3 regions of the Ferdinandcohnia salidurans genome follow, and region 3 is predicted to be linked to each of the others. Evidence: riboswitches for the same ligand, from Rfam matches in the RefSeq annotation. Region 3 holds a riboswitch; each other region holds the start of a gene.
The links. A riboswitch is a leader RNA that binds a small molecule or an ion and turns the genes downstream of it on or off. The one in region 3 is predicted to bind cyclic di-GMP.
Positions count from the first base shown of each region.

Region 1: linked by a shared signal. The riboswitch ahead of ACFSFW_RS16355 (methyl-accepting chemotaxis protein) and the one ahead of ACFSFW_RS15045 (OmpL47-type beta-barrel domain-containing protein) in region 3 are both predicted to bind cyclic di-GMP.
Region 2: linked by a shared signal. The riboswitch ahead of ACFSFW_RS15705 (EAL domain-containing protein) and the one ahead of ACFSFW_RS15045 (OmpL47-type beta-barrel domain-containing protein) in region 3 are both predicted to bind cyclic di-GMP.

Region 1 covers NZ_JBHUEK010000025.1:405,999-416,625, reverse strand. The annotation lists gene ACFSFW_RS16395 (SDR family oxidoreductase) at 1-17, shown strand, start outside; gene ACFSFW_RS16390 (Gfo/Idh/MocA family protein) at 102-1,094, shown strand; gene ACFSFW_RS16385 (NanQ anomerase/TabA/YiaL family protein) at 1,122-1,577, shown strand; gene ACFSFW_RS16380 (GntR family transcriptional regulator) at 1,684-2,361, shown strand; gene ACFSFW_RS16375 (zinc-binding alcohol dehydrogenase family protein) at 2,506-3,525, shown strand; gene ACFSFW_RS16370 (hypothetical protein) at 3,661-4,035, shown strand; gene ACFSFW_RS16365 (YwzD family small protein) at 4,165-4,293, shown strand; gene ACFSFW_RS16360 (Gfo/Idh/MocA family protein) at 4,435-5,406, shown strand; cyclic di-GMP riboswitch class I at 5,783-5,868, shown strand; gene ACFSFW_RS16355 (methyl-accepting chemotaxis protein) at 5,957-7,633, shown strand; gene ACFSFW_RS16350 (DUF4083 domain-containing protein) at 7,792-7,941, shown strand; gene ACFSFW_RS16345 (hypothetical protein) at 8,030-8,482, opposite strand; gene ACFSFW_RS16340 (LCP family glycopolymer transferase) at 8,657-9,589, opposite strand; gene ACFSFW_RS16335 (sodium:solute symporter family protein) at 9,977-10,627, shown strand, end outside.
Region 2 covers NZ_JBHUEK010000025.1:255,674-266,300, reverse strand. The annotation lists gene ACFSFW_RS15710 (PilZ domain-containing protein) at 156-701, opposite strand; gene ACFSFW_RS15705 (EAL domain-containing protein) at 714-1,424, opposite strand; cyclic di-GMP riboswitch class I at 1,519-1,605, opposite strand; gene ACFSFW_RS15700 (LytTR family transcriptional regulator DNA-binding domain-containing protein) at 1,828-2,622, opposite strand; gene ACFSFW_RS15695 (ABC transporter permease) at 3,245-3,775, opposite strand; gene ACFSFW_RS15690 (PcsB-like coiled-coil domain-containing protein) at 4,143-5,558, opposite strand; gene ACFSFW_RS15685 (M15 family metallopeptidase) at 5,776-6,651, opposite strand; gene ACFSFW_RS15680 (DUF2062 domain-containing protein) at 7,293-7,775, opposite strand; gene ACFSFW_RS15675 (SIS domain-containing protein) at 8,039-9,013, shown strand; gene ACFSFW_RS15670 (ABC transporter substrate-binding protein) at 9,225-10,496, shown strand; gene ACFSFW_RS15665 (carbohydrate ABC transporter permease) at 10,625-10,627, shown strand, end outside.
Region 3 covers NZ_JBHUEK010000025.1:103,478-114,104, reverse strand. The annotation lists gene ACFSFW_RS15075 (flagellin N-terminal helical domain-containing protein) at 1-405, shown strand, start outside; gene ACFSFW_RS15070 (DNA endonuclease) at 808-1,662, opposite strand; gene flaG (flagellar protein FlaG) at 1,816-2,184, shown strand; gene ACFSFW_RS15060 (flagellar hook-associated protein 2) at 2,229-3,758, shown strand; gene fliS (flagellar export chaperone FliS) at 3,777-4,178, shown strand; gene fliT (flagellar protein FliT) at 4,178-4,528, shown strand; cyclic di-GMP riboswitch class I at 4,682-4,767, shown strand; gene ACFSFW_RS15045 (OmpL47-type beta-barrel domain-containing protein) at 4,849-10,176, shown strand; gene ACFSFW_RS15040 (GlcG/HbpS family heme-binding protein) at 10,277-10,627, opposite strand, start outside.

The DNA of each region.
Region 1 (10,627 bases), 300 kb from region 3:
GCTATCTAGGCAGATAATGGGACACGAGGACCCTCGTCCCAGGAAAAAATTGGTGGGACAAGGGACCTGTCCCTCTGACCCAATAGGGAGGTTAAAGTGATATGGGATTAGAAAAAGTTCGTTGGGGCATTATTGGTTGCGGGGATGTCACTGAAGTGAAAAGTGGGCCTGCGTTTCAAAAAATTGAGAACTCGGAACTAGTTGCCGTTATGCGCAGAACGGGTGCGCTTGCAAAGGATTATGCAGAACGTCATCATGTCCCAAAATGGTATGATGATGCGGATGCACTAATAAATGACCCTGAGGTTGATGCCGTCTATATCGCCACACCACCTGCCTCACACAAGGAATATGCGATTATGGTTGCACAAGCAGGCAAACCAGTGTATGTAGAGAAACCGATGGCGTTAAATAGTGCGGAGTGCGAGGAAATGATCGCAGTTTGCAAGGAAGCAGGAGTACCATTATATGTTTCCTTTTACCGTCGAGCGATGCAGAGATTTTTAAAAATCAAGGAACTAATTGAATCGAATGCAATTGGTGAGGTTCGTTTTGTGAAAACGACTCAATATCAAAAGGTAGCTGAAGATTTTTTGGACAAGGACAATCTACCATGGCGTGTTCAACCGGAACTAGCGGGTGGAGGATTGTTTTTTGATTTAGCGAGCCATACCATTGATATATTAGACTTTTTACTAGGTCCGATTGCAGAAGTACAGGGCTTTGCGTCCAATCAAGCTGGACATTACCCTGCTGAAGATATTGTAACGGGCACTTATTTGTTTGAATCAGGCGTCCACGGAACAGGCAGCTGGTGTTTTTCCGCCTTTGAAAATGTAGATATGAATGAAATCATTGGCAGTAAAGGAAAGCTTTCTTTTTCCACTTTTAGCAATGACCCGATTATCCTTACAACTTCTAAAGGCACAGAGGAATGGAGCTTTGAACAGCCAAAGCATGTTCATCAGCCGTTGATTGAAACGATCGTTGCAGAACTTACAGGTGTAGATGCAAATTGTTCATGTACGGGTGAAACGGCCTTAAGGACAAGTAAAGTCATGGAAGAATTGGTGAAGAATCATTACAACGATTAATGGCGATCTCGCATTGGAGGAATCATTGTGATTATTGATAAATTAGCAAATGCTCATTTGTATGAAGGTGTGCGACCACGTTTGAAAATGGCACTCGACTATTTACGCGAAACGGACCTAATGGAACTTCCTGTTGGGGAATACGAAATTGAGGGCGATAGGGTTTTTATCCAAATTCATGAATATGAAACAAAAGGAATCGAAGAAGCGCGTTTTGAATGTCATTCTCGCTATGCTGATGTGCAGTACATCATTCGTGGTGAGGAGAAAATGGGATATACAAATATCGAGAATACAAGAGTTGTAGAAGAGTTGAAGGAGAGAGATCTTTACTTCTTGGAAACGAAAGCAGAGGACCGCGTTCTTGTGAAAGAAGGCATGTTCGCTCTCTTTACACCAGAGGATGCTCATATGCCAGGGATGTACACAAGCGCACCGAAGCCAGTAAAAAAGGCTGTTGTTAAAGTGCTTTGGAATGAATAATAGGACCTATTGGCAGAAAAATGAGGTGAAAGCGCTTTAACTCCTCTTGCGAAAGGATATTCTTTAAATTATCCTAAAGATAGAAGATTGAAAGGTGGGAGGATATTTGGAGCCTGTTACGGATTTACCCGGTGCTTCATTGGGAGAAAAAATAGCATACGAGCTTCGCTTAGAAATTATTAACGGTACGATTAAAAATGGTGAGACGTTATCGGAAAATCAAATCGCTTCTAAATTTGGAACAAGTCGATCGCCTGTAAGAGAGGCATTAAAAATCCTGCAACACGAAGGTTTAATTCGACTTGAAAGAATGGGCGCTATTGTACAAGGTCTAACCCCTAAAGGGATGAGTGAGTTGTATGATGTACGGATTCTCATCGAAAACTTTGCCATTAATAAACTTTTAGCTGATGATTGTGAAACAACGGTTCAAAAGCTTTCTGTCACCATTGATAAAATGGAAATGGCAGCTAAGCACGGAAACTATATGGAGTTTGCTTATTATGACTTACAATTCCATGAGACCATTATAGTGGATACGGGTCATGATAGAATTTTACATTTGTGGAATAGTATCTGCCAAATCATATATGCGGCAATGCTAGTTGCAACTGAAAAAAGATTTTCTTCGAATGCCCATGAAATTGAACCTTTATTAAAACAACATCGGGATATAGTGCATTTCCTAAGTTCTAGGGACAGCCAACAAATTAATAAAATATTAAATGAGCACTTTGAAGATATGATTGATAGTGTTGGAAAAAGTATTTCAAAAGGAGAGTAAGTATCTGAATACAGGAATGGCTACGGAAAGAATCTCTACGACTTTCAGTTCAGTACAACCTGTTAGGATACTTTTTTAAATCATAAGTTGTCGACAAGTATACAAAAATGCAACGTAATGCTGACTCAATAAGGAGGATGAGATATGAAAGCGATCATGATAAATAAACCCTTTGAGGTGGAAATCAAGGAAGTACCAAAGCCAGAGATTACAGACAGTAAAGACGTTATTATCAAAGTCATCGCTGGTGGGATTTGCGGTTCAGATGTTGGAATCTACAATGGTTCAAACTCGCTTGCGACATATCCACGATTAATCGGCCATGAATTTGGAGGAATTGTGGAATCTGTTGGCAGCGAGGTAAAGAAGGTTAAAGTGGGCGACTTAGTCGCTGTTGATAATGTCAATAGCTGTGGAACTTGTTACGCTTGCCGTACAGGCCATCACAATGTTTGCTCCACTGTGGAAGTAACAGGTGTACATCGCGACGGTGGCTTTGCTGAATATGTAAAAACAACCGAAGAAAATGCTTATAAGGTAAACAAGGATACTACTAACCCACTTTATGTATCTCTAGTTGAACCATACTCAATTGGTGTTGAGGTGAATGAACGTGGCCGAATCACAAAAGGCGACAAGGTGTTAGTTATGGGTTCAGGCCCGATCGGGGTTGCTGTAATGCAAGTGGCTAAATCACGCGGGGCAGAAGTAATCATGACGGACCTTGTGAACAACCGTTTAGAGCGTGCAACGGATATGGGGGCAGACCGAGTGGTAAATGTTCTTGAAGAGAGCTTAGCCGAAGCGATTAAGGAGTTTACCGATGGAGAGGGAATACCAGTAATTGTCGACTCCGTTTGTTCACCGAGAAGTTTAGAAGAGGCATTGGAATTGGTTTCTCCTGCAGGTCGAATCGTTGCATTAGGGACGGGTAACAAACCGTCAGAAATTCCACAAGTCGCTTTTACAAAAAAAGGTGTCGATGTAGTCGGATCGCGTCTAAATAATTATCGATTCCCACATGTCATCGAATTACTAGAATCAGGTGCCATTACACCTGAGAAAATGCATACACATACCTTTGAATTTACTGATATCAAAGCAGCTTTGGAAGAAGTCATTAACAATAAGGATGAGGTTTGTAAGGTTGTATTGACTTTTTAATGGAGTTATCTGTAGTACGAAAGAACCATCCTTCATTGAAGTAACCTGCCATTAGTACCATTTTTACAGAAAATAAAGGAATTTGTCGATTTCTGTGTAATTTGTACTATGAAGCTACTAATGGGAGGGTTCGTAATGAGGAATTTTGTCAAAGTTTTGGGAATCGTGCTTGTGTTGTTAATGCTTGTACTACCTGGAAATACTGCATCTGCCCATGGGGATGGGACAGATTGCGGATGTGGGGTAACCCCTTTGCAAGGGGCGGAGCGGAATAAGGCTGTTGCAAACACATTGAAGTTGACTGAGTTTTCGAATGTGAAATCAGACCTAGGCAAACGGGGCTTTGAGTTTGCTGGGGCAAATCAGGTGATAGCAGTCACGATGCCAGGTCCTGCAGGAGTTATTTATACTATCGTTGCAGTTCCGTTTGTTCATGGTAATGGAGAAGTGCTGTTTGCAGGATTTACGAATGGAGAATACATGGGCGAACAACCGCCTTTAGCAGAATAATAGAGTTTCGCCCCCTGACAAATCGTTGGGGGTTTTTTGTTGAAATTTTGTCACAATTTTCCTTTGCAAAATTTGCTGAATAGTGTAAAATGGTTTTTAATTGGAAATTAAGAATGGTAGGTAAAAAGTATGAGTTCTGAACAGCTTTTAAAAATAATGGTAGACATTCAGAAAAAAGTAGAAGAAACAGCTTCTATTACAACTGAAGAAGTTATGCAGGATCTAATTGGTAAATTAAAAGATTGCCAGTCTGTATAATTTCATAAATATTGCTTATATGAAGTCAGAGGGTGAACTCTGGCTTTTTTGTGTTTATCTGAAAGTAAAACCCTTTCACAATCTCCTAAAATATGAGAATATAGATTTGTTGAGTATCTAAACAATTTAGGAGGAACTCAGATGACAAAGGTTCGTTTTGGTGTTTTATCAACCGCGAAAATTGCGAGAAATACATTGATTCCAGCGATGGAACGTGCACATAATGCAGAGGTTGTAGCTGTTGCGAGTGAAAGTGGGAAGGCGAAAGACTTTGCTGCTGAACTTGGCATTTCTAAACATTATGAATCCTACACAGAACTATTGAATGACCCTGAAATCGATGCGGTGTACATTCCGCTTCCAAACCAACTACATAAACAATGGGCGATCGAAGCAGCGAAGCACGGCAAGCATGTGCTTTGTGAAAAGCCAGCTGCATTAACCTCACAAGACGTTGAAGAAATGGCGGCTGCTTTTACAGAAAACAATGTGATTTTTATGGAAGCGTTCATGTATCAGTTCCATCCACAGCATAACCGTGTGAAGGAAATCATCGCGGCCGGCGAAATTGGGGATGTGAAGCTAATTCGCTCAACTTTCTCCTTTATCCATGATTTGAATTCTGGCAGCATCAAGATGCAAAAGGATCTTGGCGGCGGAGTGTTATATGATGTGGGCTGCTACTGCATCCATGCGAGTCGCTTGATTACGGGGGAGGAGCCGGTTGAAGTGAAGGCTACTGCTAACATTCATCCAACTCATAACGTCGACATTACGGCAGCGGGCACTCTGAAGTTTGAAAGTGGAGTGGTTGCGAACTTTGATGTAAGCTTTGAGCAACCATTTAAGGCGCAGTATGAAGTGGTCGGCACGAAAGGTTCGATTGTAGCGAAGCATGCATTCCGTCCAGACAATGAAGGTGGAAACGGTGTGCTTGTGGTGAACGGTGAAGGTGGCGGGCGTGAAGAGACGGTCCGAGGTGACCAGTACAAGCTTCAGGTGGAACATTTTGCAGAAAGTGTGCTTTCAAATAATCAGCCAATGTACAGCGTTGATGAAACGTTGAAAAATATGCGAGTAATCGAGCAGGCACTTGCTTCAGCTCGTAACTAGTAGTCAGCCCTCGGGCTGGCTTTTTTTGTTTCTTCCTCTTTTGGTTAATATTCCGCAAGCACTCTTTTGCCAAACTCCACTCAAGTCTACTAAAATTTTTCTATCATCATGTATATCTATCAAAAATCCGGCAATACTAGATTACTAGTGATGGAACGTAATAGAAGGAACCAAGAGAACCGTCCCCATGGTTCCCAAAAATGGAGGGATTTAATGATGATGAAGGTGAATGTGGAGTTGCCTGAGGTGCTGCCTTCGAATAAGGAAGATTTTATGAAATTGTTGCTAGACTTAGTGGTAAAAAAGTAATAGGAATTGTGATGTGGTGTATTGTTGAAGAGTAGAAAAACTTATATACTAATAGAAGAAAACGTATATCAGAATCGGGCAAACTCTCCGAAAGGATTGGACGCAAAGCTAAGGGTCTACAGTACACTGTACCATGATCGCCTAGCCGCCAATAATCTACGCATGTTGGGCCATTCTTTTAGTGATTGGTCTTATTTTTTTGCCTGATTTTCTACTAATCAACGAGGAAGAGGTACCATAGATGAAAAGTATTCGAACGAGGTTATTTGCTAGTTTTTTTGCCATTATCATCCTTTGTATAGGTTTAGCGACCTATAATTACATAGCTGTGTCCAATATGAATCAGAAGACGGACGATGTTGTGTCTGAGGAACTCTCCGTTTTACTTGAATATGATAGTTTGAAATACAATATTGCCCAGAGTATAGCGCTTGCGAGGGCGTATGTGCTTTACGGTGATATTTCCTATAAAAATGAATATGATGTCTATTCGGTAGAATTTGATCTAACGGATCGAAAATTAAGTGCGATGAAGATAAAAGAGGTTGAAGAGCTTATAAGGGAAATGAAAAATTGGCGTGAATTAATGAAGGAAAAAGTTTTCGCCCCTTATGATAGCGGAGATACCGAGCTTGCGATGCATAATTTACAGACGTATGTCCAGCCGAAGTCAAATGCGTTGATGGAACAAGTAAAAAAGCTTTCTGATGATCGTGAAAGACAGATCGTCTCAACTGGAGCGGACGTTGTGAAATATGGTCAATCAGTGAACTTTGTAGGACTTGTGGTCGCAGCAGCTGCGCTTATTTTAGGAACAGTGATTTCCATTTATACCTCCGTAGTGATTGCTAGACCTGTGAAAAGTGTCGCAAGTCGTATGAAGGCGATTTCCAATGGCAATCTTCAATCGGAACCAATTAAAACGAAACTCAAAGATGAAATTGGCCAGCTTGTTTTAGCGGTCAATGAGATGAATGAAAATGTAAAAGGCATGGTCAAGAAAATGGCGGTCGTTTCCGACAATGTCACGGGTCAAAGTGAAGAATTGACCCAGTATGCGGATGAGGTTATGGCAGGTAGTCAGCAGATTGCAGTCACAATGGAGGAGCTTTCACGAGGTGCAGAAGACCAAGCGACATCTGCTACTACATTGATTGAAAAAATGTCCACGTTCTCGGACGAAATCATGCAGGTTGCGGTTAAGGGCGATAGCATCAAGGTCCAATCACAAGGCATGCTTGCGATGACAAACGACGGCAGCTCGTATATGGAAACATCAATCCAACAAATGACTAGCATCCATGAAAAAATGAAGCAGTCACACGCGCTGGTTGTTGGTCTGGATCATAAAACAAATGAGATTACGAAGCTTGTTAAAGTGATTCAGGAGATTGCGGGGCAAACAAATCTCTTAGCATTAAACGCAGCCATCGAGGCGGCCCGCGCAGGTGAACATGGAAGAGGATTTGCGGTTGTCGCCGACGAGGTTCGAAAGCTTGCTGAACAGGTTGGCAGCTCGGTCTCAGAAATCACGGAAATTGTAAAAGGCATTCAAAATGAATCAAAGCAGGTTGTTCAATCCTTAGATGACGGCTATCAATCCGTTGAAGAAGGCACCAACCAAATTCAAACGACCGGTAAAACCTTTAATGAATTGAAACGGACGATTGAAGATATCGGTTCACAAATCGAGGCAATGTCAAGCTCGCTATACGGGGTACTTGACGATACAAAAGAAATTAGCGGAGCCATCGAAGGAATCGCGGCTGTCGCAGAAGAATCAGCTGCAGGCGTTGAACAAGTATCCGCAACCGCCCAGCAATCCAGCAGCTCCATGGAAGAAGTCGCCAAAAGCGCCAAACAACTCGAAGAAAACGCCGGCGAACTAAACCAACTCATCCAAGCCTGGGACAAATAATGGGACTTAAGGCTCTCATAGAACAGGCCCAATCTCCCGGCAGCCGATGTAACTTCCTCTGGGACAAAGGGACAGGTCCCTTGTCCCAGTTGGCTGATGGACTCTTTGACAGGTGACATGGTATATTATAGAAAAAAAGGAAGAGAGGAACTCACGCGGTGTTAAATATCGGGGACATTCTTTTTCAATTATTTGCACTTCTCGTTCCAATTAGCTTTATTGCCGTACTCGTTTATGTGGTCCGTTTTTCAAAACGAGTAAAACGAATGGAAACCAAGCTAGACGAAATATCGAAAAAAGTAGAGTAGGACTTGGGAGATGATCCCAGGTCTTTTTTCTTGATGGTGTTGATGGCTTGTTTTTAGCATAGAAAAAGGATGCCGGGGTCGGCATCTTTTACTTTTTTACACTTACTTTTACATTCCGAAACATGAATTTGGTTTTTTCCTGTTTGTTCGTAAGCACCATCGCGTCGATTTGGGAGGTGGTATCCTGCAGTTCGACCTCAAGCTGGATCGTTCGCCACGGATCATGTAAACCAATAACTGGGGATACTGTCTCAGCTAAAAAAGTTCCTCGCGCATCAGTCTCATCCACAAGCAAGTAAACGGCGGCTTCGCCCTTCACCTGCACCTCAAATACAATCGTTTCTCCACCTTTCACCCCTCTTGGTGAAAAAACAAACCCTTCGTTTTCCTCAGCGCCACTCGTTTTTACCTCAAATGTACCATCCTCGACCTGCACGACCGTTGCACTCACACCAAAAAACGGTGACTTCTTCTCCGCAGCAGAAGCAGGCGAAACCGAAAGAAACAATAATGCTATACAAAGTAAAAATTTAAATTTCATGATAAGGACCTCCTTTGGAACAATGACCATGTCTCATTAGTATGTGGAAAAAGGAGGAAAACATGTAAGACACAAAAAAACAACCGGTATCGCAACCGGTTGTTAGTTTTTAAATCCAAGATGGTGGTGGGACAAGGGACCTGTCCCTGTGACCCACGGAACTCCGTGACCTATCTATTCGATTTCTAGGTGTTTTTTCAAGCGGGATGAGACGGCTTGGCGTTCGTCTTCGGAGACGATCCAGTACCATGCGTCTAGGGTTTTGCCGACACCATCGATGCTGAATTGCTCGATGTTATGACGAGCTCCCTTATAGTTTGCCTGAATGGTTTTCATTTCGTCAAAGGAGATATCAGTTGTGACGTTATTGCCAAGTGCTCCGAGAATGTCATCGATTTTTGTAACTGAAGTGATGCTTGCACCTTTGTCGATAATCCCTTGGATAACCTGCTTTTGGCGATCTTGTCGACCGAAGTCACCACGAGGATCGTCATATCTCATTCGTGCATATTTAAGGGCTTCTTCCCCGTTTAGAGTTTGAGTTCCTTCAGAGAAGGATGCACCCTGATAAGAAAACGCAAATGTACTGTTCACCTGGACTCCGCCAAGGGCGTCAACGATTTGCTGTAGTCCTTCCATGTTAACCTTCACATAGTAATCAATCGGTACATCTAGGAAGTTCTCGACGGAATCAATCGTCATATCGACGCCACCGAATGCGTACGCATGATTGATTTTATCTTGAGTGCCTCTGCCAACAATTTCAACGCGTGTATCACGCGGAATGCTCAACATTTGCATGGAATTCGTATTTGGATTCACAGTAACCATAATTAACGTATCAGTACGCCCCTTGTCGCCCGAGCGTTCATCAACACCCATGAGCAGAATGGAAATCGGATCCTTTTTACTGATATCGATCTGTGTGGTTCGTTTGTCGGAAGGGCCCCGGTCTTCATGCATCTTTCCAAGCGTACTCGCCACAGATTGGTATAAATAAACGGCGTATCCACCGATTGCTAATAATAAAACAAGAAAAATCGATCCAAGAACTTTTGGCCATTTTCGTTTCGGTTTTTGTTTCGAATGGCGGTCAACACGACTCATTTCCATCAACACCTTTTTTAAGATTAGGATAATCAAAAACTGCACAATATATTAGACGTTTTATAAGCAGAAAAGGTTTCAGTTTTGGGACAAATATTGTCTGTACGGATCGAAATTTAGCGAAGGGTGCAAATTTATAAGCAAAAATGATAGATTTGAACGTCATGGATCAGATCTACGGGAGAATCCTAAAATCTATTAAAATTCCACTAAGGTACAAAATTTTCTAAATTTATTTTACATTTACCCAGTGTTGTGGTATTTTATAAAATAATTAGTCATATATTAGGATTAATTAAAGGAGGTGTCTACAAACGAAGGAATGCTGCTAGTTGATGAAGTGATTCAAGGGGTTTTTGGAAGAAAAATTGTTAAAGGGGGAAGAACATGAGTGGTCTAGATTGGGGAGTCATTATAGCATTTTTCTTACTTATGGTTGTCATTGGTTTTTGGTCTTTTAATAAAGTACAGGGGTCGAAAGATTTCTTCGTTGCCGGCGGAAAGCTTCCTTGGTGGTTAGGCGGTATTTCTCACCATGTCGGAGGTTATAGTGGCGCGGTGTTTGTGGCATACGCGGGCTTAGCTTACACGCATGGATTTAGTTTGTATGTTTGGTGGGCGATACCTATTGTTGTATCGGTTATTTTAGGCGCTTATATAATGGCCCCAAGGTGGTCGAAGTTACGAACTAAGCTTGATATCGAATCACCAACGGAATATTTAGCGATGCGTTACAATGTGCCAACCCAACAATTAGTTGCTTGGAGTGGTGTACTTGTAAAGTTATTCGATGTTGGTGCGAAATGGGCAGCGATCGGGCTTTTACTTAATGTGTTTACCGGAATCCCAATTGTTTATGGAATTCTATTATCTGGAATTGTTTCGTTAATTTATATTACAGTTGGTGGTATTTGGGCAGATTTATGGACAGATTTTGCACAGTTTATAGTTCAAATTATTGCAGGAATTGTCATGTTCGTTGTTGTTTTAAGTCAAATGGGTGGATGGGGATCCATAACTGGTATTTGGGATAAACTC
Region 2 (10,627 bases), 150 kb from region 3:
CCCACCGAGGTAAAGTGTTAAAGGATAAAAAGATTCTGACCAACTAATTTTTATCTGGTCAGAATCCTTTTAAAATTAGAGCTTACGTCCCTTTTTATAAGTGCCTAAAAATAAGGTGAAGAGTTCTCTATCCGCAGTACCAGTATTAATCAACACTAGCTAATTTTGTGTCGGTTTTTGGCTTGATAGTTGTGCAATGCTATGTTTAGTCTTGTGATGTCTCGGACAGTTAAATCGACAAACTCAACACCATACGATGTGGCTTGGCCTTTAACGTGATCTTCTCTTCTAATAATCTTTCCCTTTAAATTAAATTCTTCCCCGAAGAAGTTAAAACTAATTTTTAACATAATGTTGTATTTCACCGGGAATTCGTATGATGAAAAAAACTTTAGACCACCGATACTAATATCTACGATTTCCCCAGTAAAATTCTTATCTCGTAGTTTGCCTAAAGAATGATTACTGAAGTCTTTTAGGGTAAAAATACTTTCAATGGGAGGTAGATTTAATCTATAGGTATTTCTTTTTTCCTTGGGACTGGTTTTTTTCACAATCGTGAGTTCGTTCTTTAGTTTTTTATTGTTACTATGTAAAGTCTCTATGTGTTTACTTTGCTTTACGATTCGTCGTTGCTCTTTAATAAATAAAAAGAGTAAAAAAATGATTATTATAGATTGAAATACTACTATATAGTTCAATACGCTTCACCTCTATACAACTAACAGGTTTTTTGGTCTACCCAATATATAGCCTTGGCCATAAGTAACCCCGATATTTCTTGCAATAGTCACATCCATTTCATTCTCTAATCCTTCTAACACCAATTGAATACCATGGTTATTGGTGTAGTCGATAATCCGTTGGATGTATTGCTGTTTTTTTGGATACCTATATAAATTATTGGAAAAACACTTATCTAACTTTATAAAGTCTGGTTTCAACTTAATTATTGATTGAATACTAGCATTTCCTTTTCCAACATCATCGATTGCAAATCGAAAGCCATAGTGTTTTAATTCGGCCATCTTTTTCTTTAGGTATTCAAAATCATTAATTGCTTCCATTTCATTGATTTCAAAAATAACATGTTGACTAATATAGTTATTTACGGTGATAATCTTTCTTATAAAAGGCAGGAAATTTGTATTTGTAAGGGTAGATGGAAATACATTCAAAAACAAATAGCCGTCCTTTTTGGAGTACCCTGCTGAATGGTAGGTTAAAGCAGCCCTATGGATAGACCGCGAATCTAATTCATAGAGCTGTTTTTCTTTTTTTGCCAGATGGAAAGTATCCTCGGGATTTTGAAAATGTGAAGTTCTAAGAAGTCCCTCGAATCCAACCCTTTGCCATGTCTGGAGATCAATAATAGGTTGGAAAAAGTGAGAAAAAAGTTCATTTCTAATTATATGTTGTATCATTTTGCTTTCACCTCCTTTATCTAAGATCAAATAATAAAATAAAAAAAGATGACTGCACCGAAATAGAAACGGAAGTCATCTTAGTCTCACTAATTTCGGAAACCCGACTACCATTGCCAAAAGTTGCATTAGGTTCGTAGCTTTGCGTCCTTACCTTTCGATAAGTTTGCCATTATCATGTTATGTGTTGGATTAGTACTATTTCCTTAGTGATATACGTAGAAAGTACTAGATAATATGCCTATCGTATTATCTTTGTAGAAAACTGTCAATTTATGTTCGGACGCCAGTTTAGCTGTTTTCATACACTTTTAGCATGATTTCATGCGGATTAATAGTAGTTTCAAGCAGAAAATTTGATAATTTACAGCAAAATTCGACAAATTTAAACAATTTGTTTTTATTAGTTGTTAAAGAATGTTTTATAGTCTTGAATCAATTTAATTTTATTTTTTGTTATCTTTGCTTTTTCCTTATAATCCTTGAAAGAGCCGATGCATATTTGGCCAATAGTCTCTATTTTATAAAGTAGGTCCATATTAATAATATTTGAACGATGTGATGTCAGAAAGCGCTCATCCACTTTTTTCTCAAGATTAGATAATGGCTCATTTGTTTCGTATTGACCAGTGACGGTATGAACTATGGACTTGCGATCATTTTTCTCGATAAAATAGACGTCACCCATAGGAATAAAGATATGACTATTATGATGCTTAATCATTAAGTCTCTCTTTTCTGTTCGATCGATTGATAGAGAAGCTTCTATCCTTTCAAGTGAAACGCCCTCTGACATTGGGAGTAAGGGCATAGATAAGTTTTCAATTTGTTGATTTGCCTCTTCGAAAGCTTTTCTGTCTGAAATGTTTATACTTGTACCAATTACCTCAATTACCTTTCCATTCTTAAATAAGGGCCTTAGAGTCGTGATATAACTAAAACCATCTATATTACATTCAAACGCACAAAAGTTTCCATTCCATGCTATTTGGTAATACTTCTGTTTCTCAGCAGCGTAGTCTTCGGGATAAAAGTCGAATAGAGTATACTCCATAATATCGTCAGGTTTAAAACCTAATTTATATAATAATTCCCCGTCACAAAACGTGTGGAAAAATCCACTCTCCTTCTTGACAAACTTAAAAACCATACCAGTATCATTAAAGGTATGTTGAACTTTTCTCAAATACTTACTCATGATTCTCATTCTCCTTACTTTTGGATCAGTAGGGTCAGGTTCTATTCCGAAGTTTCCCCTTGGCCAGATGCAGAGCTTTAAACGGCCCGGGTTTAGATGAAAGGAAGATACGATGGCTATAGGATGGATGGAGTGATGGATTTCATGCGCCAATTAACCTTGCTTTGAGTAGTACGGTTGGCAAAAATGAAAGACCAGCAACATCTTTGGGAAGCAACAATTTTGATATGAAGTGTAGTTTTCGTGCCCTAATTTTATTTTTCTAGGGTATCTTCTGTAGCGTCTCGAACTCTTCCTATGAATTGCAGAATAGAAAGTAGGCAACCTCCTATCCAGCTCCACGCCATGAATAGAAAAGTTACCATCTAATGTAATTCTTTTAGTTTCGTATAAGGGTAGCTGTTCATTTGAGAGTTGGCTTGATAGCTTGGTGTATCAGACCTGTATATTACTATTATAAAGCTTTTTTTATTATACATAATACTCTTTAGAAAATGAATTGTAAAAAATTAGGTGGGGTATAAAAATGGTGGGTATTATTAAGGGGCCTGACCCCCGCCGAGGTAAAGTGTTAAAGTAATAGTAAAAAGGGGCGATCGTATCGCCCTTTTTCATTATCATTTTACCTCGTTGATACAATTGACTGTCTTTTATATAACAAGGAACCCAAGATAAAGGCAACTCCACCCCAAAGGAGCATGTTCCCAAAACCAAGCCAAAGAGGGGATGAAAGAATAGGAGTATTGTAGACCATACTGTCTCTTAGGCCGTCTGCAAAATAGGTGAGCGGGAGAATGTTTGAGATAGGCTGCAGCCATTCAGGCATCGTTTCAATTGGAAAGAAAATGCCACTTACAAACATCATGAGAAAGCTGGTAATGTTTGCAACTCCCATATAGGCCTCATTTGTATTGCTAAAAGAAGAAATAAAATAGTCAATTGCATTGAAGGCGAGAGCGCCCATTAAGAAGACTAGCAGTAGACTAGGAAAGTTAATAAACAGATTAGCCCCGAATACAAATACGCCAATTAAGGATAAGAGAGTGATTTGGATGATGCTAAATACCAGGCGCATGATCATATCACTAAGGCCGAAGATACCCATTTTTGCGGGGGTCATACGCAACCTTTTTATTACTCCTTTTCTGCGCATATCCACTAATTCCGAACTTCTAACACACTCATACTCACATCACCTTTCCCTTTAAACCGTACATTTTTCGCAAATGCCCTACACCGAAAGTAGTACCACGTTTATTCCTATGATGTGAGCAAGGGGAAAATTCGTAAACTTTAGGTGGAAATTATGGATGGAATAGGGAAACATAGGGACGGTTCCATTGTTCCCTTGTTTTTTCCAAATGAGTTGATTAGGAAAAGGAGGTGGCAAGTAGGGAAATATTTTCAATCTTTTTAGATTATAAATAAAAAAAAGAGATTAACCCTATGAATGATAGGTAATCTCATTTTGCTTTAGTGGTAAGCTTGTGCTCCTACTTTATTTGGTAGTAGGTCGATATTTATTGAATTCTGATTACACGGCCGTTAAATTTTTCCTTCCAATACCCTACAGTCATATCAGCAATAGCGACACCTGTGGAGCTTTGCGATCCTAAAAACTTTCCTCCACCTAAATAAATTCCAACATGCCCATCTATTTTGTATGTATCAAAGAATACTAAATCACCAAATTGCATTTGAGTTGATGGAATTCTAATGCCTTCATTTCTTAAGGTATCTGTAGTTGATCCGACTTGGATACCTGCTTCTGAAAAAACATGGTTAACAAATCCAGAGCAATCAAATCTCCCATTTTCGATATCAAATGGATTCCTTCCCGCGCCGAATATGTAAACGGAATTACCGATGTAGCTATAAGAGTTAATAATTGCCTCTACTAAGCTATCACTAGTAGTTGATGTGTTCAGTTGACTAATATACTCAAGACTTTCTAGGGTTGATTCAGATGTAATTTCAAATTGACCGTCTTGCTCATTTAAGAATTTATCCTTCATTGCTTCTGCTTCTAATGCAAGTTCTCGATTATTTTTATATAGTTCTGCCATGAAATCTAGACTTTCTTGTTCCTTCCGTTTCACGGTTTCCTTTAGTACTTCTTGTTGCTTTTGTTGCTCTAAAATATTAGTTTGCATTCCCTCATATTCAACTTTCAATGCAGTTAATTCTTCTAGTTTTGCTTCAACGGTAGCTTGCTTTTCTTCTAACTTTTTTAAATCTGTCTTTTGCTGTTCAATCAAGCTTTCATCGGCTTTCATTAATGTTGTGACTCCAATTACACGGTCAACGAAGTTACTAAAGCTTGTTGATCCAAATAATACATTCAAATATTCTACCTTCCCACCCGTTCTTTGAAGGGTCCTTACTCTATTATGTAAAATTTCAAGGCGTTTTTGGATACCCTTATTTAAGGAATGTATTTCTTTCTCTAGCCTTTGAATCTCTTGATTGCTTTTGTTGATTTTTTCCTTTGTCTCATCGATCACCTTATTATTTTCTGTGATTGCTTGCTCAAATTGTTCAATTTGTTTATTAAAATGTGCAATTTCGGTTTGGATTTTTAAGAGCTCTTGAACGGTTTTTTCAATCTCTGTTCGAATCTCTTCGTGTTCCTCTTTAATCTTATTGGTGACTTCTTCAAACTCATTCATTGAATCCACCTGGGCTTTTTGCTCAGATTCCTTTATGGGTTCGGTTTTTGTATCGTCTTGTAATTCTGTGTGATTATTCGTTGCTTCTGTGGGAGACTTTTCACTTTCGGTCTTCGTATCATGAAGTGGATTTGTTGAAGGTGTGTTTGGCAACACAGTTTCACTTTTTTGATTTTCACTTGTTTCCGCAAAAACTACCGGGCCAGAAGAAATACTTCCTATACTAACAACAATTACCGTATTTAAGATCATGAACCTCTTTTTCAATCTCTTACCTCCTTTCTTTGAACGAGGGGACGGTTTCGCTGTTCCCCTAATTTTTTCCACCTAGTGTAAACGTTAAACTAGAATTCGCAATTTTTCAATAAATAGAGTTCAACAGAAATCTACAAAAAAAACAGAAGACAAGAAACATTAGAAGCGTCACAGTGACGCACCGAATTTTGTCGAAGATTAAGAATTCTAGGTCATAGTGGGGCTTGAACTACTGATACCTTGTCACGATGACTCCATCTACGTTATTCCCAGAAATCTCATATTCAGAAAGGATAGGTTCTACAATTTCCAGCGTTTCTGAAACAGGGTGGTAGGAGATGTAATAATTTATTCCGTCAACCGTTGTCTTCACGGTCTTTTCTTTTTTCAGAAATTCTATGTATTCTTCTAACACGAGGTTCTTTTCCTTCATAAGCGCACTATGGGGCAAACCTACATAGCGAAAGTGCCAAGGCTCGTATTCAATTCCGGTGATATCTGTTTTGTCCTTTGGGTATCGGAGGATAAACCCGTATTCCCAAGCGTTTTCTGCCATCCATTTTCCTTCAGGGGCATTTTGCATTTTCATCAATGTCGAACCAACATCGAGTGATAAACCTAAGTGATGTTCACTATATCCCGGTGGCAAGGCGTAACTAGATCCCATCTCTTTATAGAGTTTTGCTTGTTCCTCAAAGTCACGAAACCCACTATTCACCGAAAAGTGAACCAATCCGTCCTTTTTAGCAGCCTCCATCATCTTAGAGAATTCCAGTCCCGCCTCTTTTGATAGAAAAATAGTATCAATACTAGTCCCGAATTGTTCGCCAAGCTCCCCGATTGACGATAAGGGTACAATATCTTCTTTTATACTCATTTGTTCAATCGGATAGGTATTGTTAGCTAACAGCAAGTCACCTTGGTAAATCTGGTTCTCATTGATATTAATGGTTTTGATTTTCTTTACCGGAGGCTCTCTTGTAATCAGGTTAGAAACAATTATTGACTCAGAATGTGTGTTTTCATGTTGCTGAAGAAACGGAATCGAAATCACAAAGGCAGCAACAATCGTAATCAAGACCGCCGGCAATATCCACTTTTTCATCCGCTGCATTTTTTCTCCTCCTAAAATAGTCACAGTGACGCCCCGAAATTCCCGAAGTTTGTCGAAGACTCGTTGGGCAGACGCCTCCTTATCAATTGTACAAATATCTTACTCTTTTATTATATTCGTTACTGTGGTATTCAAGCTTATTTAACATTTTCTCTCAAGCTTTGGATCCCTGGCGTCCCTGGTTAAATGGGCGTAATACCTCATCATAAGAAAATGCCAATATTTAAGAATCATTTTCTTTCCACCTTACACTATACTTTTAAACATTATATCGACAAAAACCGACATTGTTTTAATGGGACAGAGGGACAGGTCTCTCGTCCCAGAACCATCGTAAGAAAAAGAAATTATTACGGTACTATTAATTTACTGCAACCTGTACTAATCGCAAAATTTTATTTCAAACAAACGTTTGATTAGCGGTCTAATGTTACAGTACCAAGTTTTTTCAATTTCAATCAAACGCTTGATTGGACGACTTTTTGGGTGGAGAAAAACTGTTGTTATAGTGGTGGGATGAGGTGGATTGCTATTCTAAATCTAGGGTGCATACACCAAAGAGGCGTATGTGAGGCGTTGGAGGGAGGGAAACCTGGCTTTTTAGAACAACAGGAGTAGGCATAGATATGTTCTTATAACTTCCCTCTGATCCTACGTAATAAACCTTTACGGTACATTTTAAAGAGAAATTTGACGATAAAGTAAATGAATATAGAGAAGAGAATGGTGTTAATCAAAGCCCCTTCTAGAAATGTAAAACCTTTTGAAAAAAAGCTATTTACTCCATCTAACGTATGTTCCAGAGCATCTGCGTAGTCAACTTCCTCAAGCTCATCTACTTTTGTACTCTTATCAAATAGAAGACTACCAACTTTATAATTTAACAAGAATAACACTGGCCACAATGGAGCTCCAAGAACACCACTTACAAGGGCTGCCACTGTATTACTCTTAACTAATTTTGCTAGGCCGACCGAGAGAATCACACCAAGTCCAAAGGTAGGATACCAATTTGGTATAAACCCCAATGTAAACCCAAGTGCCACCTGATGAGGGCTATCGTTAACTCTAAGTATACGCACAAGATTATATTTAAACTTTCGACCTAAATTCATATCGGTCACGCCTCCAAATGTTCAAGACAAGCACTTTATCCAGCTATGTATCTAGTGTATCATACGCTAAAAACTTAAATGAGGAAAAGTACAAAAGGGAAAAAGACGATTGGGGAGAAGTGGGACAAGGGACCTGTCCCCGTGCCCCATCTCAATAAAAAAAAAGTAACAGAAAATTTAAAAAGTATTTGACATTCGATAATGAAGGTTATATATTTTTATTAAGACATCATATGATGTTATATAAAACGGAGGTGCTAGAAATGAAACAAGAACATGTTAAGCAAATTTCTGATGTGGTAAAAGCAGTAAAGGAAATCGAGGTTAAGAATTTTTATTTTGTAGCCTGTGGAGGTTCAATGGCCTCATTAGGAACGGGAGATTACTTCGTAGATCGTGAACTTGATATACCAACTAGACTCTATACATCAAATGAATTTGTTCACAGTGCTCCTAAAGGACTAGGAAAAGGTAGTGTGGTTATCCTACGTTCGCATTCTGGTACTACACCTGAAACAGTAGAAGCTGCGAGATTTGCAAGGGAACAAGGTGCATTAACAATTGCTATTTCTATGGATGTTGAATCTCCACTTTGTAAAGCGGCTGAATACACCGTACATTACAACTACAAAGATGGTTCAAATGCAATTGATGGGGAAGTTGGAATCTATTTCAGTCTTATTTTTCAACTTTTACAAGCGCTTTCTCCGAATGAAAAATATGAAAGAGTGTTAAAACAGTTAGAGAATTTAGAAACACTTTTAGATACAAATAAAAAACAAACGATTGATCGTGCATTTGAGTGGGGCAAGGAAAATAAGAGAGAAAAACTAATCTATACCATGGGAAGTGGTGTATACTTTCACCAAGCCTATTCCTTTACTAGCTGCTTATTAATGGAGATGCTCTGGATTCATTCAAATGCTATTCACACTGGGGAGTTCTTCCATGGACCATTCGAAATCACGGATGATAATGTTCCGTTCCTAATTGTGAAAGGTGAAGGAGCCAATCGCCCATTGGATGAAAGAGCGATTACGTTTGCTCAAAAGTTTAGTAAAAATGTAGAAGTCGTGGATGTGGCCGAACTGGATTTCACTGGGATAGATAAGGATCTTAAAGAATACTTTGGACCAGCCATTGTAGGTGCCGTATTACGCCAATATGCGGACGGTCTAGCTGAACATACAGGTCACCCACTTTCAGTACGTAGATATATGTGGAAAATGGAATATTAATTAGTGCGGTATTAGAGTTTTCTAGAATAATAGATTGCTAGCATTATGATTCAATACACTTGTGATTCATAGGAGTAGTTCCTTGTGAGACATTACAATCGTGGTCATACATACCGAGTGACGATGGGTATGACTGGAATAGACAGCTAATGAACTCACTCCTGCCTAGAATTATCTGAATAGATAAATAATTTAAAGGGAGTGAATATAGATGAAAAGGTTTCTGTCGCTTTTAGCCATTTTGCTAATACTAGTTCCGGTAGTAACAGCTTGCTCTGATTCATCATCTACAAAAGAAGCAGAAGGAGATAAGGTTGTGATAGACTTTTTTCACAGATGGCCAAACGAACCTCGTAAATCTTTTTATGATGAAAAAATTAAAGAGTTTGAAGCTGCTCATCCAAATGTCAAAATCAATGTTGATGCCGTCTTAAATGATTCCTATAAGGAAAAAATTAGAGTCCTAGTTTCAAACGATGACCTTCCAGATATTTTCACATCTTGGTCTGATTCATTTGCTATGAATCTTGTATCTTCCGAACGTATTATGGCTTTGGACGAAATCATTAATGAGGATACGGAGTGGTCGGGAAAGATTATTGAATCTCAATTTTCTGGTTTCACTTTTGATGATAAAACGTATGGTATTCCATTTACAATTGATGGGAAAGCATTTTTCTACAATACCAAGATTTTTGAGGAACATAATCTCAAAGCACCTACAACCTATGATGAACTAATTGATGTATTAGATGCCCTTCAAGCTGCTGGTTATGAAACACCACTTGTTGAGGGATTAACAAATGGTTGGGCAATCTCTCATTATCTAGGAACGATTTTCCAACGGGTATTAGACCCTACTGTAACCGCTACTGATTATGTGGACGGTTCAGGCGAATTTACTGATCCTGGTTATATCCGTGGGTTAGAAATCTTTAAAGAACTCACATCTTACATGGGCGACGTTTCAACTGCGATTGATCATGAAGCTGCACGTAATATGTTTGGTAATGAAGAAGTTCCAATTGTATACATGCAATTTGCTGAAATCAAAATGGTAGAAGAAATGGGTCTAACGAACATTGGTTTCTTTGATTTCCCGGCGATTGATGGTGGAAAAGGAGATTCTAAAGCATTAACAGGTGCACCAGAAGGTTGGATGTTAAGTAAAAACGCGCCAAAAGAGGCAGTGGAATTCTTGAAATTCCTCACATCTGAGGAAACGGCGTACGATTTTACAAAAACAGATGGTCAGTTGAATGCCATTAAAGGAGCCGTGGATGCTGAAAATACATCCGAGACAAGGATGGCAGCATATGATATCGTCCTAAACGCAAGTGCAACTGCTCCATGGTTTGATAATGCAGTGAATATTAATATAGCGGATATCTTTATGAGAGGCGGACAATCGTTAGCAACTGGAGATGCAACACCTGAAGATATCATGAAAGAAGTTCAAGCTGAAGCAGCTAAATTAAAATAGTGACCGCTTTTATATCGAAACTTAAGATTCAGTATCGCACTCTGAATCTTAAGTTTCACTTCAAATAGTAGATAAAATGATTCTTAAGAGAATATTCCAGGCTAATTTGATTGTTGGGGGTGAAGCGTATG
Region 3 (10,627 bases):
AATACTACCACTATAACTTTCCAAGTGGGTGCAAATGCAGGGGAAACAATTGATTTGGTTAATTCAGATAATACTGCAGCTGGCCTTGGATTAGATGCGTTAACGACTCTAGATGGTACTAATACAGTTGCAACTGGTAACCTAACTATTATTCAATCTGCAATAGATACGGTTTCAGATAATCGTTCTAATTTAGGTTCAATACAAAATAGACTTGAACATACAATTAACAACTTAAACACATCATCAGAAAACCTTACTGCAGCTGAGTCTCGAATTCGTGACGTAGATATGGCGAAAGAAATGATGGAACAAACTAAGAATTCTATTCTTGCACAAGCATCACAAGCAATGTTAGCTCAATCCAATCAAATGCCTCAAGGTGTATTGCAACTTTTGAGATAATTGATTAGAAGGGCGTCTTATCTGGTAACGGATAAGAGGATAACTGGGTGAATTGCTGGAACCTCCTAAAGCTTCATCAACCACAACGTAACTGGAAACGGTAGGCGTGACGGTATGAAAATGATGAAGATGAAGATGAAGAATGGATAATCAGCAGCCAAGCTCCTGTGAGGAAACTCTGGAGAAGGTTCAACGACTAGGGAACACGGTCTAAGGTAAAGCTAGGACTATGAATCTCGTAGGGCAGCAAGTGCTGTTCGAAGTGCCCAGCCCCAACGTATTTTGTTGGGTGAAGATATAGTCTATTCTGTATTCGAAAGGTACAGCCGCGAAGCAAGCGAACCAACAACCACAAGGAGTTCTACAACTTCTTCGTTAATAAAATCTTAAAGATGGCCGCCTTTATAGGTGACCATCTTTTCTTAATTCTTTAAGTTTATACACAATTGACCAATACGATCTATTTACCCTTTCAGCTATAACCCTATCTTTTTCTCCCATCAATTTTAATCTAATGATTTCTTTAATTTCCGTTTTTGAATAGTTCTTGTTTCTATCACTGTTTGTTGCTAGAACAGAATAACCTGGATATGTTACTTGGTATTTGTGGATTTCCTTCTGATATCTCCAATTCCAGTTTGTTTTATAAAACATACTTGGGCAACTCGCAGTAATTGGTGATATTTGTTCTAGAAAATCATACGTATTATCTGTAGACGTAAACCTAAGAATGTGACCATGTCCATCCTGACGTTTGTTGATTGTGAATTTTATTTTAAATGTTTTTTGAAAATGTTGACTTAGGATTTGAAGTTGGTTTAAATGAAAGTTTTGTAAATATAAATATACATTTGGTGTTAGGTAAATGAGTTTCTTATTGTGGTTAATTCTTGAGGTAATTGAAAGTGTTCCATCATCCATAAAAATGATAGCTAGAAAATGCAAAAGAGTGCACTTATGTAACAAATCTACTGGTATTATTTTTTCTCCATCTAAATTATAAAAATGAGGATATAATTCAGTAAACAATGGTAAAGCTCTAGAACGAAGTGTATTACTCTTGGGCGTTAAATATAACAAATCGGGGAGAAATGACATCTTCCATTTGCGGTATTCTTTTTGTTGAACCCCAAAATGCTCACGAAAACTATTATTCTTACTTCGTGAACCCTTGTAAATTTTAGTTATTTCCCCATCTCCTATAATGCTTCCAAATAGAATGTTTAGTTGAACGTCGGACAGTTTATTTAAATTCATGCGTCTCCTCCTCTTTGTTTCTATTATACCAAACGTACGTTCCTTTGGTGAGGGGATAAAAAAATTTAAAGGGTTAATTAAGTGGTATCCTTAACTTTTGCTGTTTCCTTCCGATATAACTAATAAAGCCCCGTTCATTTAGGAGGAAACTATATGTCTATAGATAAAATCTCTTCTAGTACAACAATGAACTTCAACAGTGATTATTTTCAACAAAAAAAATCTATTGAGACTGAAACCAGAGGGGAGAACGTTACTTCCCCGCAACAACCCATAAAACAGAGTGAAAAGATAGACTCAAAAGAGAATGTACAACAAGTAATCGATAGCCTGAATAAATTTTTGGAGCCGAATAACACTTCATTGAAATTTGAGCTGCACGAGGAGCTAAATGAATATTACGTCACAATCGTGAACGATGAGACACATGATGTTGTTCGGGAGATTCCTTCTAAGAAAATCTTAGACATCTATGCAGCAATGACTGAATTTCTTGGCTTTGTTGTTGATAAAAAGATTTAACGGGACCAGATGCTTTGTCCCAAATGAAAAGGTGGTGAACACCAATGGTTAGAATTGGTGGATTGGCAAGTGGAATGGATATTGATTCAATCGTTAAGGATTTAATGAAAGCCGAACGCATCCCGTTAGATAAGATGCATCAAAAAAAGCAATATCTTGAATGGCAACGTGATGATTATCGTGATATAAACAAGCAATTGCTTGATTTTGATACATTCATTTTTGATAAGTTAATGATGAAATCAACTTATACGAAAAAAAATATAACAAGTTCAAATGATGCGGCTGTTACTGCTCGCAGTATTAGTGCAACTAATGAAATCTCTGGGTCTATCACTGTGTTCCAGCTTGCAAAAGGTGCTTCGATGCAAAGTGCATCAAATACTGGACTTGATCCAACAAAAAAATTAAGCGAGTTAGGTATTACTGAAACTTCTATTACAATTCAGTCAACAAAGAAGGATGGAACATTTGACGAAGTAGGACAAACAATCACATTTGATCCTGCTCAAGAAACCATTAACTCACTTATAAGCAAAATAAACTCTAACACAGGTGTTAATGCGTTTTTTGATAGTGTGACAGGTAAAGTTTCCCTCACTACAAAATATACGGGGGATGCCAAGGATGCAACTGGTGCAGACCAACCTGAAATTAAACTAACTGGTGAATTTTTTACTAAGTTACAGCTGGACTCCGATAATATTCAGGCTCAGTCCAAAGGAATCGGATCAACTGGACAGGATGCCAAATTTAATTACAACGGTCTTGTTACAACTCGAAGTTCGAATACCTTTCAAATTAATGGTTACGAGTATACATTAAAGCAAGTTACGGGTGACCCTACTACCTTAACTGGACAAGCAGTTACATTTTCATCGTCACCTGATGTGGATTCAATCCTGTCTACCATCGTTTCGTTCGTAGACAAATATAATGCGTTAATTGAGAACATCAACTCTAAAACCAGTGAGAAGCCGAATCGGAATTATCAGCCTCTTACAGACGAACAAAAGGAAGATATGACGGAGGACCAAATTGAAAAATGGGAAAAAGAAGCACGGAAAGGAACCCTTTATCGTGATTCGACTCTCATATCCAGTACAAATACAATGAGACAGCAACTATATTCGAATGTTTCTGGATTGAGCTCAGATTTTAATCAACTCTCGGATATCGGTATTACAACTTCTAAAAACTATATGGATAAAGGAAAGTTGAATATTGACGAAGGCAAGCTGCGTGAAGCCATCTCCAATAACCCAAATGCCATTTATGAGTTATTTCAAAAAGATGGACCTACAACAGAGGAAAAAGGGCTAGGGAGAAGGCTGAGGGATTCTATTAAAGAAACGATGAGTGGTATAGAACTAAAAGCTGGCAAAGCTTTTTCTACAAATAATTCATTTACCATTGGTCGAAATCTCGACAACGTGGACAATCGTATAGATAGCTTTGAGGCGCGATTACTCAAAATCGAGGACCGTTATTGGCGCCAATTTACGGAGATGGAAAAAGCAATTCAGAAGGCCAACTCACAATCGGCCTATTTAATGCAGCAATTTAGCTACTAAAAGGGAGTGTAAGAAGAAATGGCGATAAGTAACCCATATCAAGCCTACCAAACAAATACCGTCACAACAGCTTCGCCTGGAGAGCTAACATTAATGCTGTATAACGGTTGTATAAAATTTATTAAGCTTTCCCGAAAGGCAATTGAAGAAAAAAATAATCAAGAGAAAAATACAAATCTGCAGAAGGCACAAAATATTATCAGGGAACTAATGGTTTCGCTTAATCCTAATGTAGAAGTGTCTAAAACGATGATGACCATGTATGACTATATTAATCGCCGGTTAATCGATGCTAATATCAAAAATGACGTAGAGATCCTTTCTGAAGTTGAAGGGCTTGTAACAGAATTCCGTGATACATGGAAGGAAGTTATTCAAATTAACCGTCAGCGACAACATGCACAAGGTGGACAAGTGTAGTGAGTGCACTAGATTCTCTTTTTAAGGCTACAGAAGAACTATTAGCAATTGTTTCACAGCCAATCCAAAAGGAGATGCGGGAAGAAGTTATTGAAAGGATTAACTCCTTATTAGTTTCAAGAGACACCCTGATTACAGAGATTAAGCCTCCTTTTACGGAAGACGAAAGTAAAATTGGTGCTGAAATTGTACGTATGAACAAAATCATTGATGCTAAACTAGCAGAACTCAAAGTCGAGATCCAGATGGATTTAGCCCAATTGAAGAAAAGTAAAACTTCTTCGATAAAATATACGAACCCTTATCAATCAGGACCATCAGACGGAATGTTTTTCGATAAAAAAAAATAGAGTCTACACCGAGTAGTGCTATTAGCTACTCGGTTTCTTTTGCTAGATTTATCTGTTAAATAAGGATAAATTGCCTATTACTAGTAAAATAGACCTTTTCAACCGGATGGTAAAATAGTATGATAATAAGTAATGAATAACAACAAAAAACCAAAGTGAAAAAGGCAAACTATGGGAAATCATAGGACGCAAAGCCAAGGGCCTGACCCACAGATAGTGGATGGTAGCCGGTTGCCACAAGGACTCATAGTCTATCTACCTATGAACCTTGTATGAGGTTCTTTTTCTTTTGGCTTTTTTTAGAAAGGTAGGAAGAAAGAATGAAGAAAATCTTGAAGAGAAACGTTATTTTTCTCGCATTGCTTCTAATGGTTGTTCAATTATTTTTCCCGTTAGGCAATGCATTCGCTAATGGTAGTATGCTCCCACCAAGCGATATTTCGTATAAGGAGGTAACTCCAGATGATATTACCCTCAGTTGGAATTCCGTATATGGCGCAACTGGGTACAATGTCTACGAAATAACAGAAGGCAAGCTTATCTTAATAAATAAGGTCACTGCTACTAGTTATCAAATAAAAGATCTACCAGAAGGAACCTATACTTATGTTATTTCAACCTTGAATTCTGAAGGCGAATCTGGACCAAGTGCCCCGATTAGTTTTACCGTTACATATCCAGAAATGGTCGCGCCATCAAATCTTTCTTATAAAATTTCGAACGGCAACAACATTGTTTTAACCTGGGATGCATTTAAATATGCTGATTCGTATAATCTTTATCAGGTTTCCGAGGACGGACAGTTTACGTTACTAGATTCTTCAACAAAAAATAATTATACAATTACGAATGTGGCTGAAGGAACTTATAAATATGCGGTGTCCACGAATAACACATTATACGGAGATTCCCAAGCTTCAGCACCAATAATTGCTGAGGTAGTTCATCCAAAGATGGAAACTCCAAGTAATTTCAAATACTCTATTACAAATGGGAATGACATTACCTTCAGTTGGTCATCAGTTCCTTATACAACAGAATACAAGTTATATGAAATTACCGAAAATGGGAAAGAGCTTGTTGGAACAACAACTAATAAAACTATCAGACTATCAAATGTTGCTGCAGGTAGCTATAAGTATGAAGTTCAGGCATTTAGTGATCGCTTTGGTGAATCAAAAGGTGGAGAAGGTTTAACCGTCGTTGTAGATGAAATTATCATGGCGGCACCAGCAAATTTCTCATACCAATTACTAAACCTTAATGATATAAAGCTAACTTGGGACAGTGTTCCCAATGCTACTGCATATAAAATCTATCAAATTATTGATGGTGAGAAAGTATTAAAGAGTACAGAAACAAGAACGTATGTGACATACCCTAAGGCAGAAGCTGGCGAGTATGAATTTGAGATCCATTCTTATAATGATAGATTTGGAGAGTCAAAAGAAGGTGCTAAAGTTTCGCTAACAATTGATCACGTTGAGATGCAGGCGCCAACTACTGTTTCTTCATATATAAAGAACGTCAATGATATTATTTTGGAATGGGAACCAACTTCTAATACTGACGAATATTATGTTTACCAAGTGAAAGATGATGGGTCTAAGGTAAGAATAAGAACAGTAAAAAACCCTTCTACTTCAACTAATTTTACAAACATGGCAGAAGGAAACTACAAATATGTGGTTCACTCCAATTCAACTAGGTTTGGCGAGTCAGCAGAGGGAACTGAAACAACCATTTCAGTTGTGCACCCTGAAATGAAAGCACCAACCAATGTTACAAAGACAATTAAGAGTGAGACATCGTTTAGTCTCGAATGGGATACGGTTGATTACGCAACGTCTTATAAGATTTATCAGATTGAAAATGGAGAAATAATTAATACTAAAACTTCAACTTCAACAAGTATTACTTACTCTAATATGTCTGCAGGGGAATACACATATGAGATTTTCTCTGTTTCTTCAAGATTTGGGGAATCTGAAGTAGGCTCTCAAGTAAGTGTTACAGTTGAAGGGTTAACAATTAAAGCTCCAACAGATCTAAAGGTTGAAATCAAAAATGGAAATGATATTTCTCTTTCATGGGCAGTTGCAGAATTCGCTACAAATTATAATGTTTATCAGGTTATTGATGGAGAAAAGGTTCACTTAAGAAATATTAGTTCAAAAACAACTACTATTTCGAACCAACCTGAAGGAGACTATCATTTCGTCATTCATTCAAACTCTACGATTCATGGAGAATCGAAGTTTGGGGCTGAAATATCTGTTAGCTTAGTACATCCGGAAATGGACAAACCAGCTTACCTTAGCTATGAGATTCTGAATGGAAATGATGTTAAACTTACATGGGAAAAGGTAGATTATGCTGATTCTTATGACGTGTATGAAGTAATGGGCGACCAAAAGGAATTGCTTAGAAATACTACATCAAATTTATATCAGGTAAGTAATGTTTCTGAGGGACAACATTCATATATCGTACATGCGGTAAGTAAACGTTTTGGTGAATCTGTAGAGGGAACTACTGTTTCTTTAGAAGTAGTATATCCAACTATGCAAGCACCTCAAGACTTAACTACAAACATTTTAAAAGGAAATGACATTCAATTAAAGTGGTCTTCATCTGAATACGCTAAATCTTATAATGTCTACCAAATCATAAATGGTGAAAAAGTTTTACAAAAGACAATTACAGGAACTAGTGTAACTTTTACAAATCAACCTGAAGGAGACTACGTATACGAGGTTCACTCATTTAGTGACCGTTTTGGAGAATCACCGGAAAGTAATGAGATTTCACTTACTTTGGTTCATCCAATTATGCAGAAACCAGAAAATGTGACAAATAGCATTTCAAACGGAAATAATATTGTTCTTAAGTGGAATAGTGCAGAGTTTGCGTCAGGATACAATGTATATCAGATCATTGAAGGCGTAAAGGTATTTCAACGTAAAGCTACTAGTCCATCAACTACGTTCTCAAATATGCCTGAAGGCGACTATGAATATGTTGTACATTCATACAGTGACCGATTTGGAGAGTCTCCAGAGAGTAGTTCAATTGAGTTAACACTTATCTGGCCTGAAGTGCAGCCTACCCAGTTGGAGGGAATAGTATTTGATGTAAATAATATTACTTTGAATTGGGGAGCTGCGGACTGGGCAAATAACTATCGAGTGTATCAAATAACAGATGATACTCGTGAATTAATTTATGAAGGTTCGAAAAGAAGCTTTAAGGTTTATAATTTAACCGAAGATACACATGCCTTTGAAGTAGTGGCTTATCATACTACTTTTGGTGAAGCTCACCCATCTAATCGAATTACAGAAAATATCATTTATCCTATCATGCAACCACCAGTCGCAAGCTTAAAGCTAACAAGTGACACAAGTGCAAGAATTACCTGGAATTTCGTAACTTATGCAAATGGATATAACATCTATGAAATGATTGATGGTGAGAAAGTTTTAATAGCTGAAAAGGTAAATAATTTATCTTACACAATCAATAACCTTTCCTATGCTAACCATGAATATGTTGTAACATCTTATAGTAATTCTTTTGGTGAATCAGCACCTTCAGATGTAGTACTTGCTAAATTGATTATTGACGAAGAGGCACCTGATACAACAATTGATGCACCGACTGATTGGGTTAATGAGAATGTGGATGTTAACCTTACTGCTACTGATAATGAGGTAGGCGTTGAAAAAACATTCTATTCTCTAAATAATGGAGCATTTGTTGAAGGTACAACCTTCTCTATCAAAGAAGAAGGAATCCATAAGGTGGCTTATTACTCTGTTGATAAGGTCGGTAATACTGAAAAAATAAAAATAGCAGAAGTTAAAATCGACAAAACAAAACCAACTACAATATCAAATGTTGATGATGCATGGAACAATAAGGACTTCCAAGTAGAATTAACAGCTACCGACAATTTAAGTGGTGTTTCTAAAACATTCTATTCATACGACGGTCTGATTTTTGTAGAAGGTACAAGTTTTATAGTTAAGGAAGAAGCAATAAATAAGATTTACTTCTATAGCATTGACCAAGCTGGGAATAAAGAAGAGGTCCAAACAATAGAGGTTAATGTAGATAAGACAGCACCTGTGACAACGTCAAATGTCCAGGAAGTATGGGGCAACGAAGATGTTCAGGTTGAATTAAATGCAGCAGATAACTTAAGTGGAGTAGAACAAACTTTCTATGCTGTGAATGGCGAAGATTTCTTAGAAGGCACGAGCTTATTAGTAAGTAAAGAAGGAATCACAGAAGTATCATTCTACAGTGTTGACGTAGCAGAAAACGTTGAAGAAGTACAATCAAAACAAGTGAAGATTGACAAAACAGCACCAGTTACGACATCAAATGTAGAAGACTTATGGTCTAACAAAGAAGTACATGTTGACCTAACCGCAACTGACAATTTAAGTGGAGTAGCTCAAACATTCTATTCCGTAAACGGATCTGAATATGTAGAAGGTACAAGCTTAACTGTAAGTGAAGAAGGAATCACAGAAGTATCATTCTACAGTGTTGATAAAGCAGGAAATGTTGAAGAAGTCCAAACAATACAAGTGAAGATTGACAAAACAGCACCAGAAACAACATCAAATGTCCAAGATGTTTGGAATAACAGAGATTTCCAAGTTGACCTAAAAGCAACTGACAACCTAAGCGGTGTAGCTCAAACATTCTATTCCGTAAACGGCTCTGAATACGTAGAAGGCACTAGCTTAGTAGTAAGTGAAGAAGGAATCACAGAAGTATCATTCTACAGTGTTGACGTAGCAGGAAATGTTGAAGAAGCCCAAACAGTTCTGGTTAAAATCGACAAAACAACACCAGAAACAACATCAAATGTAGAAAATGTATGGAACAACAAAGACTTCCAAGTAAACCTAACCGCAACCGACAACTTAAGTGGAGTAGCTCAAACTTTCTACTCAATTAATGGTTCAGAATTTGCAGAAGGTACAAGCTTAACAGTAGATGAAGAAGGAATCACCGAAGTCTCATACTACAGTGTAGACCATGCTGGTAACAAAGAAGATATTCAAACAGTCCAAGTGAAAATCGATAAAACAGCACCAATTATTTCTCTAGATTTAGCAGAAGAATATGCGTTGGGTACTGATTTACAATTAGCCTATTCTGCAGCAGACAATCTATCCGGAATCGCAAATGAACAAATGACTGTTAATGGTCAAATAGTTCAAAATGGTGGAAATTTTATTTTCGATCAACCAGGACAATATGTAATTGAAGTTGAAGCAACAGATTATGCTGGATGGACAACAAAGATTACAAAGACAATTCTTGTTTATATTCCAGCAACTGTTGAAGTATTACCTAAGGTCATGAACGGAAACAAAGGTGTTTTCACAGTGCAGGTATCTTTACCAATGGGGTATAATCCTAAAGATTTTGATTTAGATAAAGTGACTCTAGATGGAGTATCAGCTCTAACATCCAACAAAGGCTATTACCAACAAGCGAAAAAAGGCCAGTTCAAGTTTGAACGACAAGACTTCTACTGGGTACGTGGTCAAATGACAATGAACTTCGAAGGGAAACTGGGAGATTTTGTTGTAAAGGGCAAAGCAGATGTGAAAGTGATTAAATAAATTTGTCAAAAGGCATCCAATTAGCAGCATTTGCTGCATTTGGATGCCTTTATTAATAACTATTTTAGGTTAGCGTACAGTCCAATCATGTTGATATTTATTAACGATGTAAGCTATTAAATACCTCTACAGCAGCCTCTGCCACTTGAACATCATGTGGAACGGTACTACCGCTAACTCCAACAGCGCCAACGGCTTTTCCATCAATCTCGAGTGGAATCCCACCACCGAACACGACAAGACGTCCGTTGTTTGTTGTATTCAATCCATAAAGCTCGGCTGCAGGAACCGTTGCATCGGCTAAGTTTGCTGAAGGCATTTTTAATGCAACAGATGTCCAAGCCTTGTTTTGGGCAATGTCAATGCTCGCTAACCACGCATCATCCATGCGGTGAATCGCAATCAGGTTTCCACCTTCATCCACGACTGAAATCACCATGGATACTCCAAT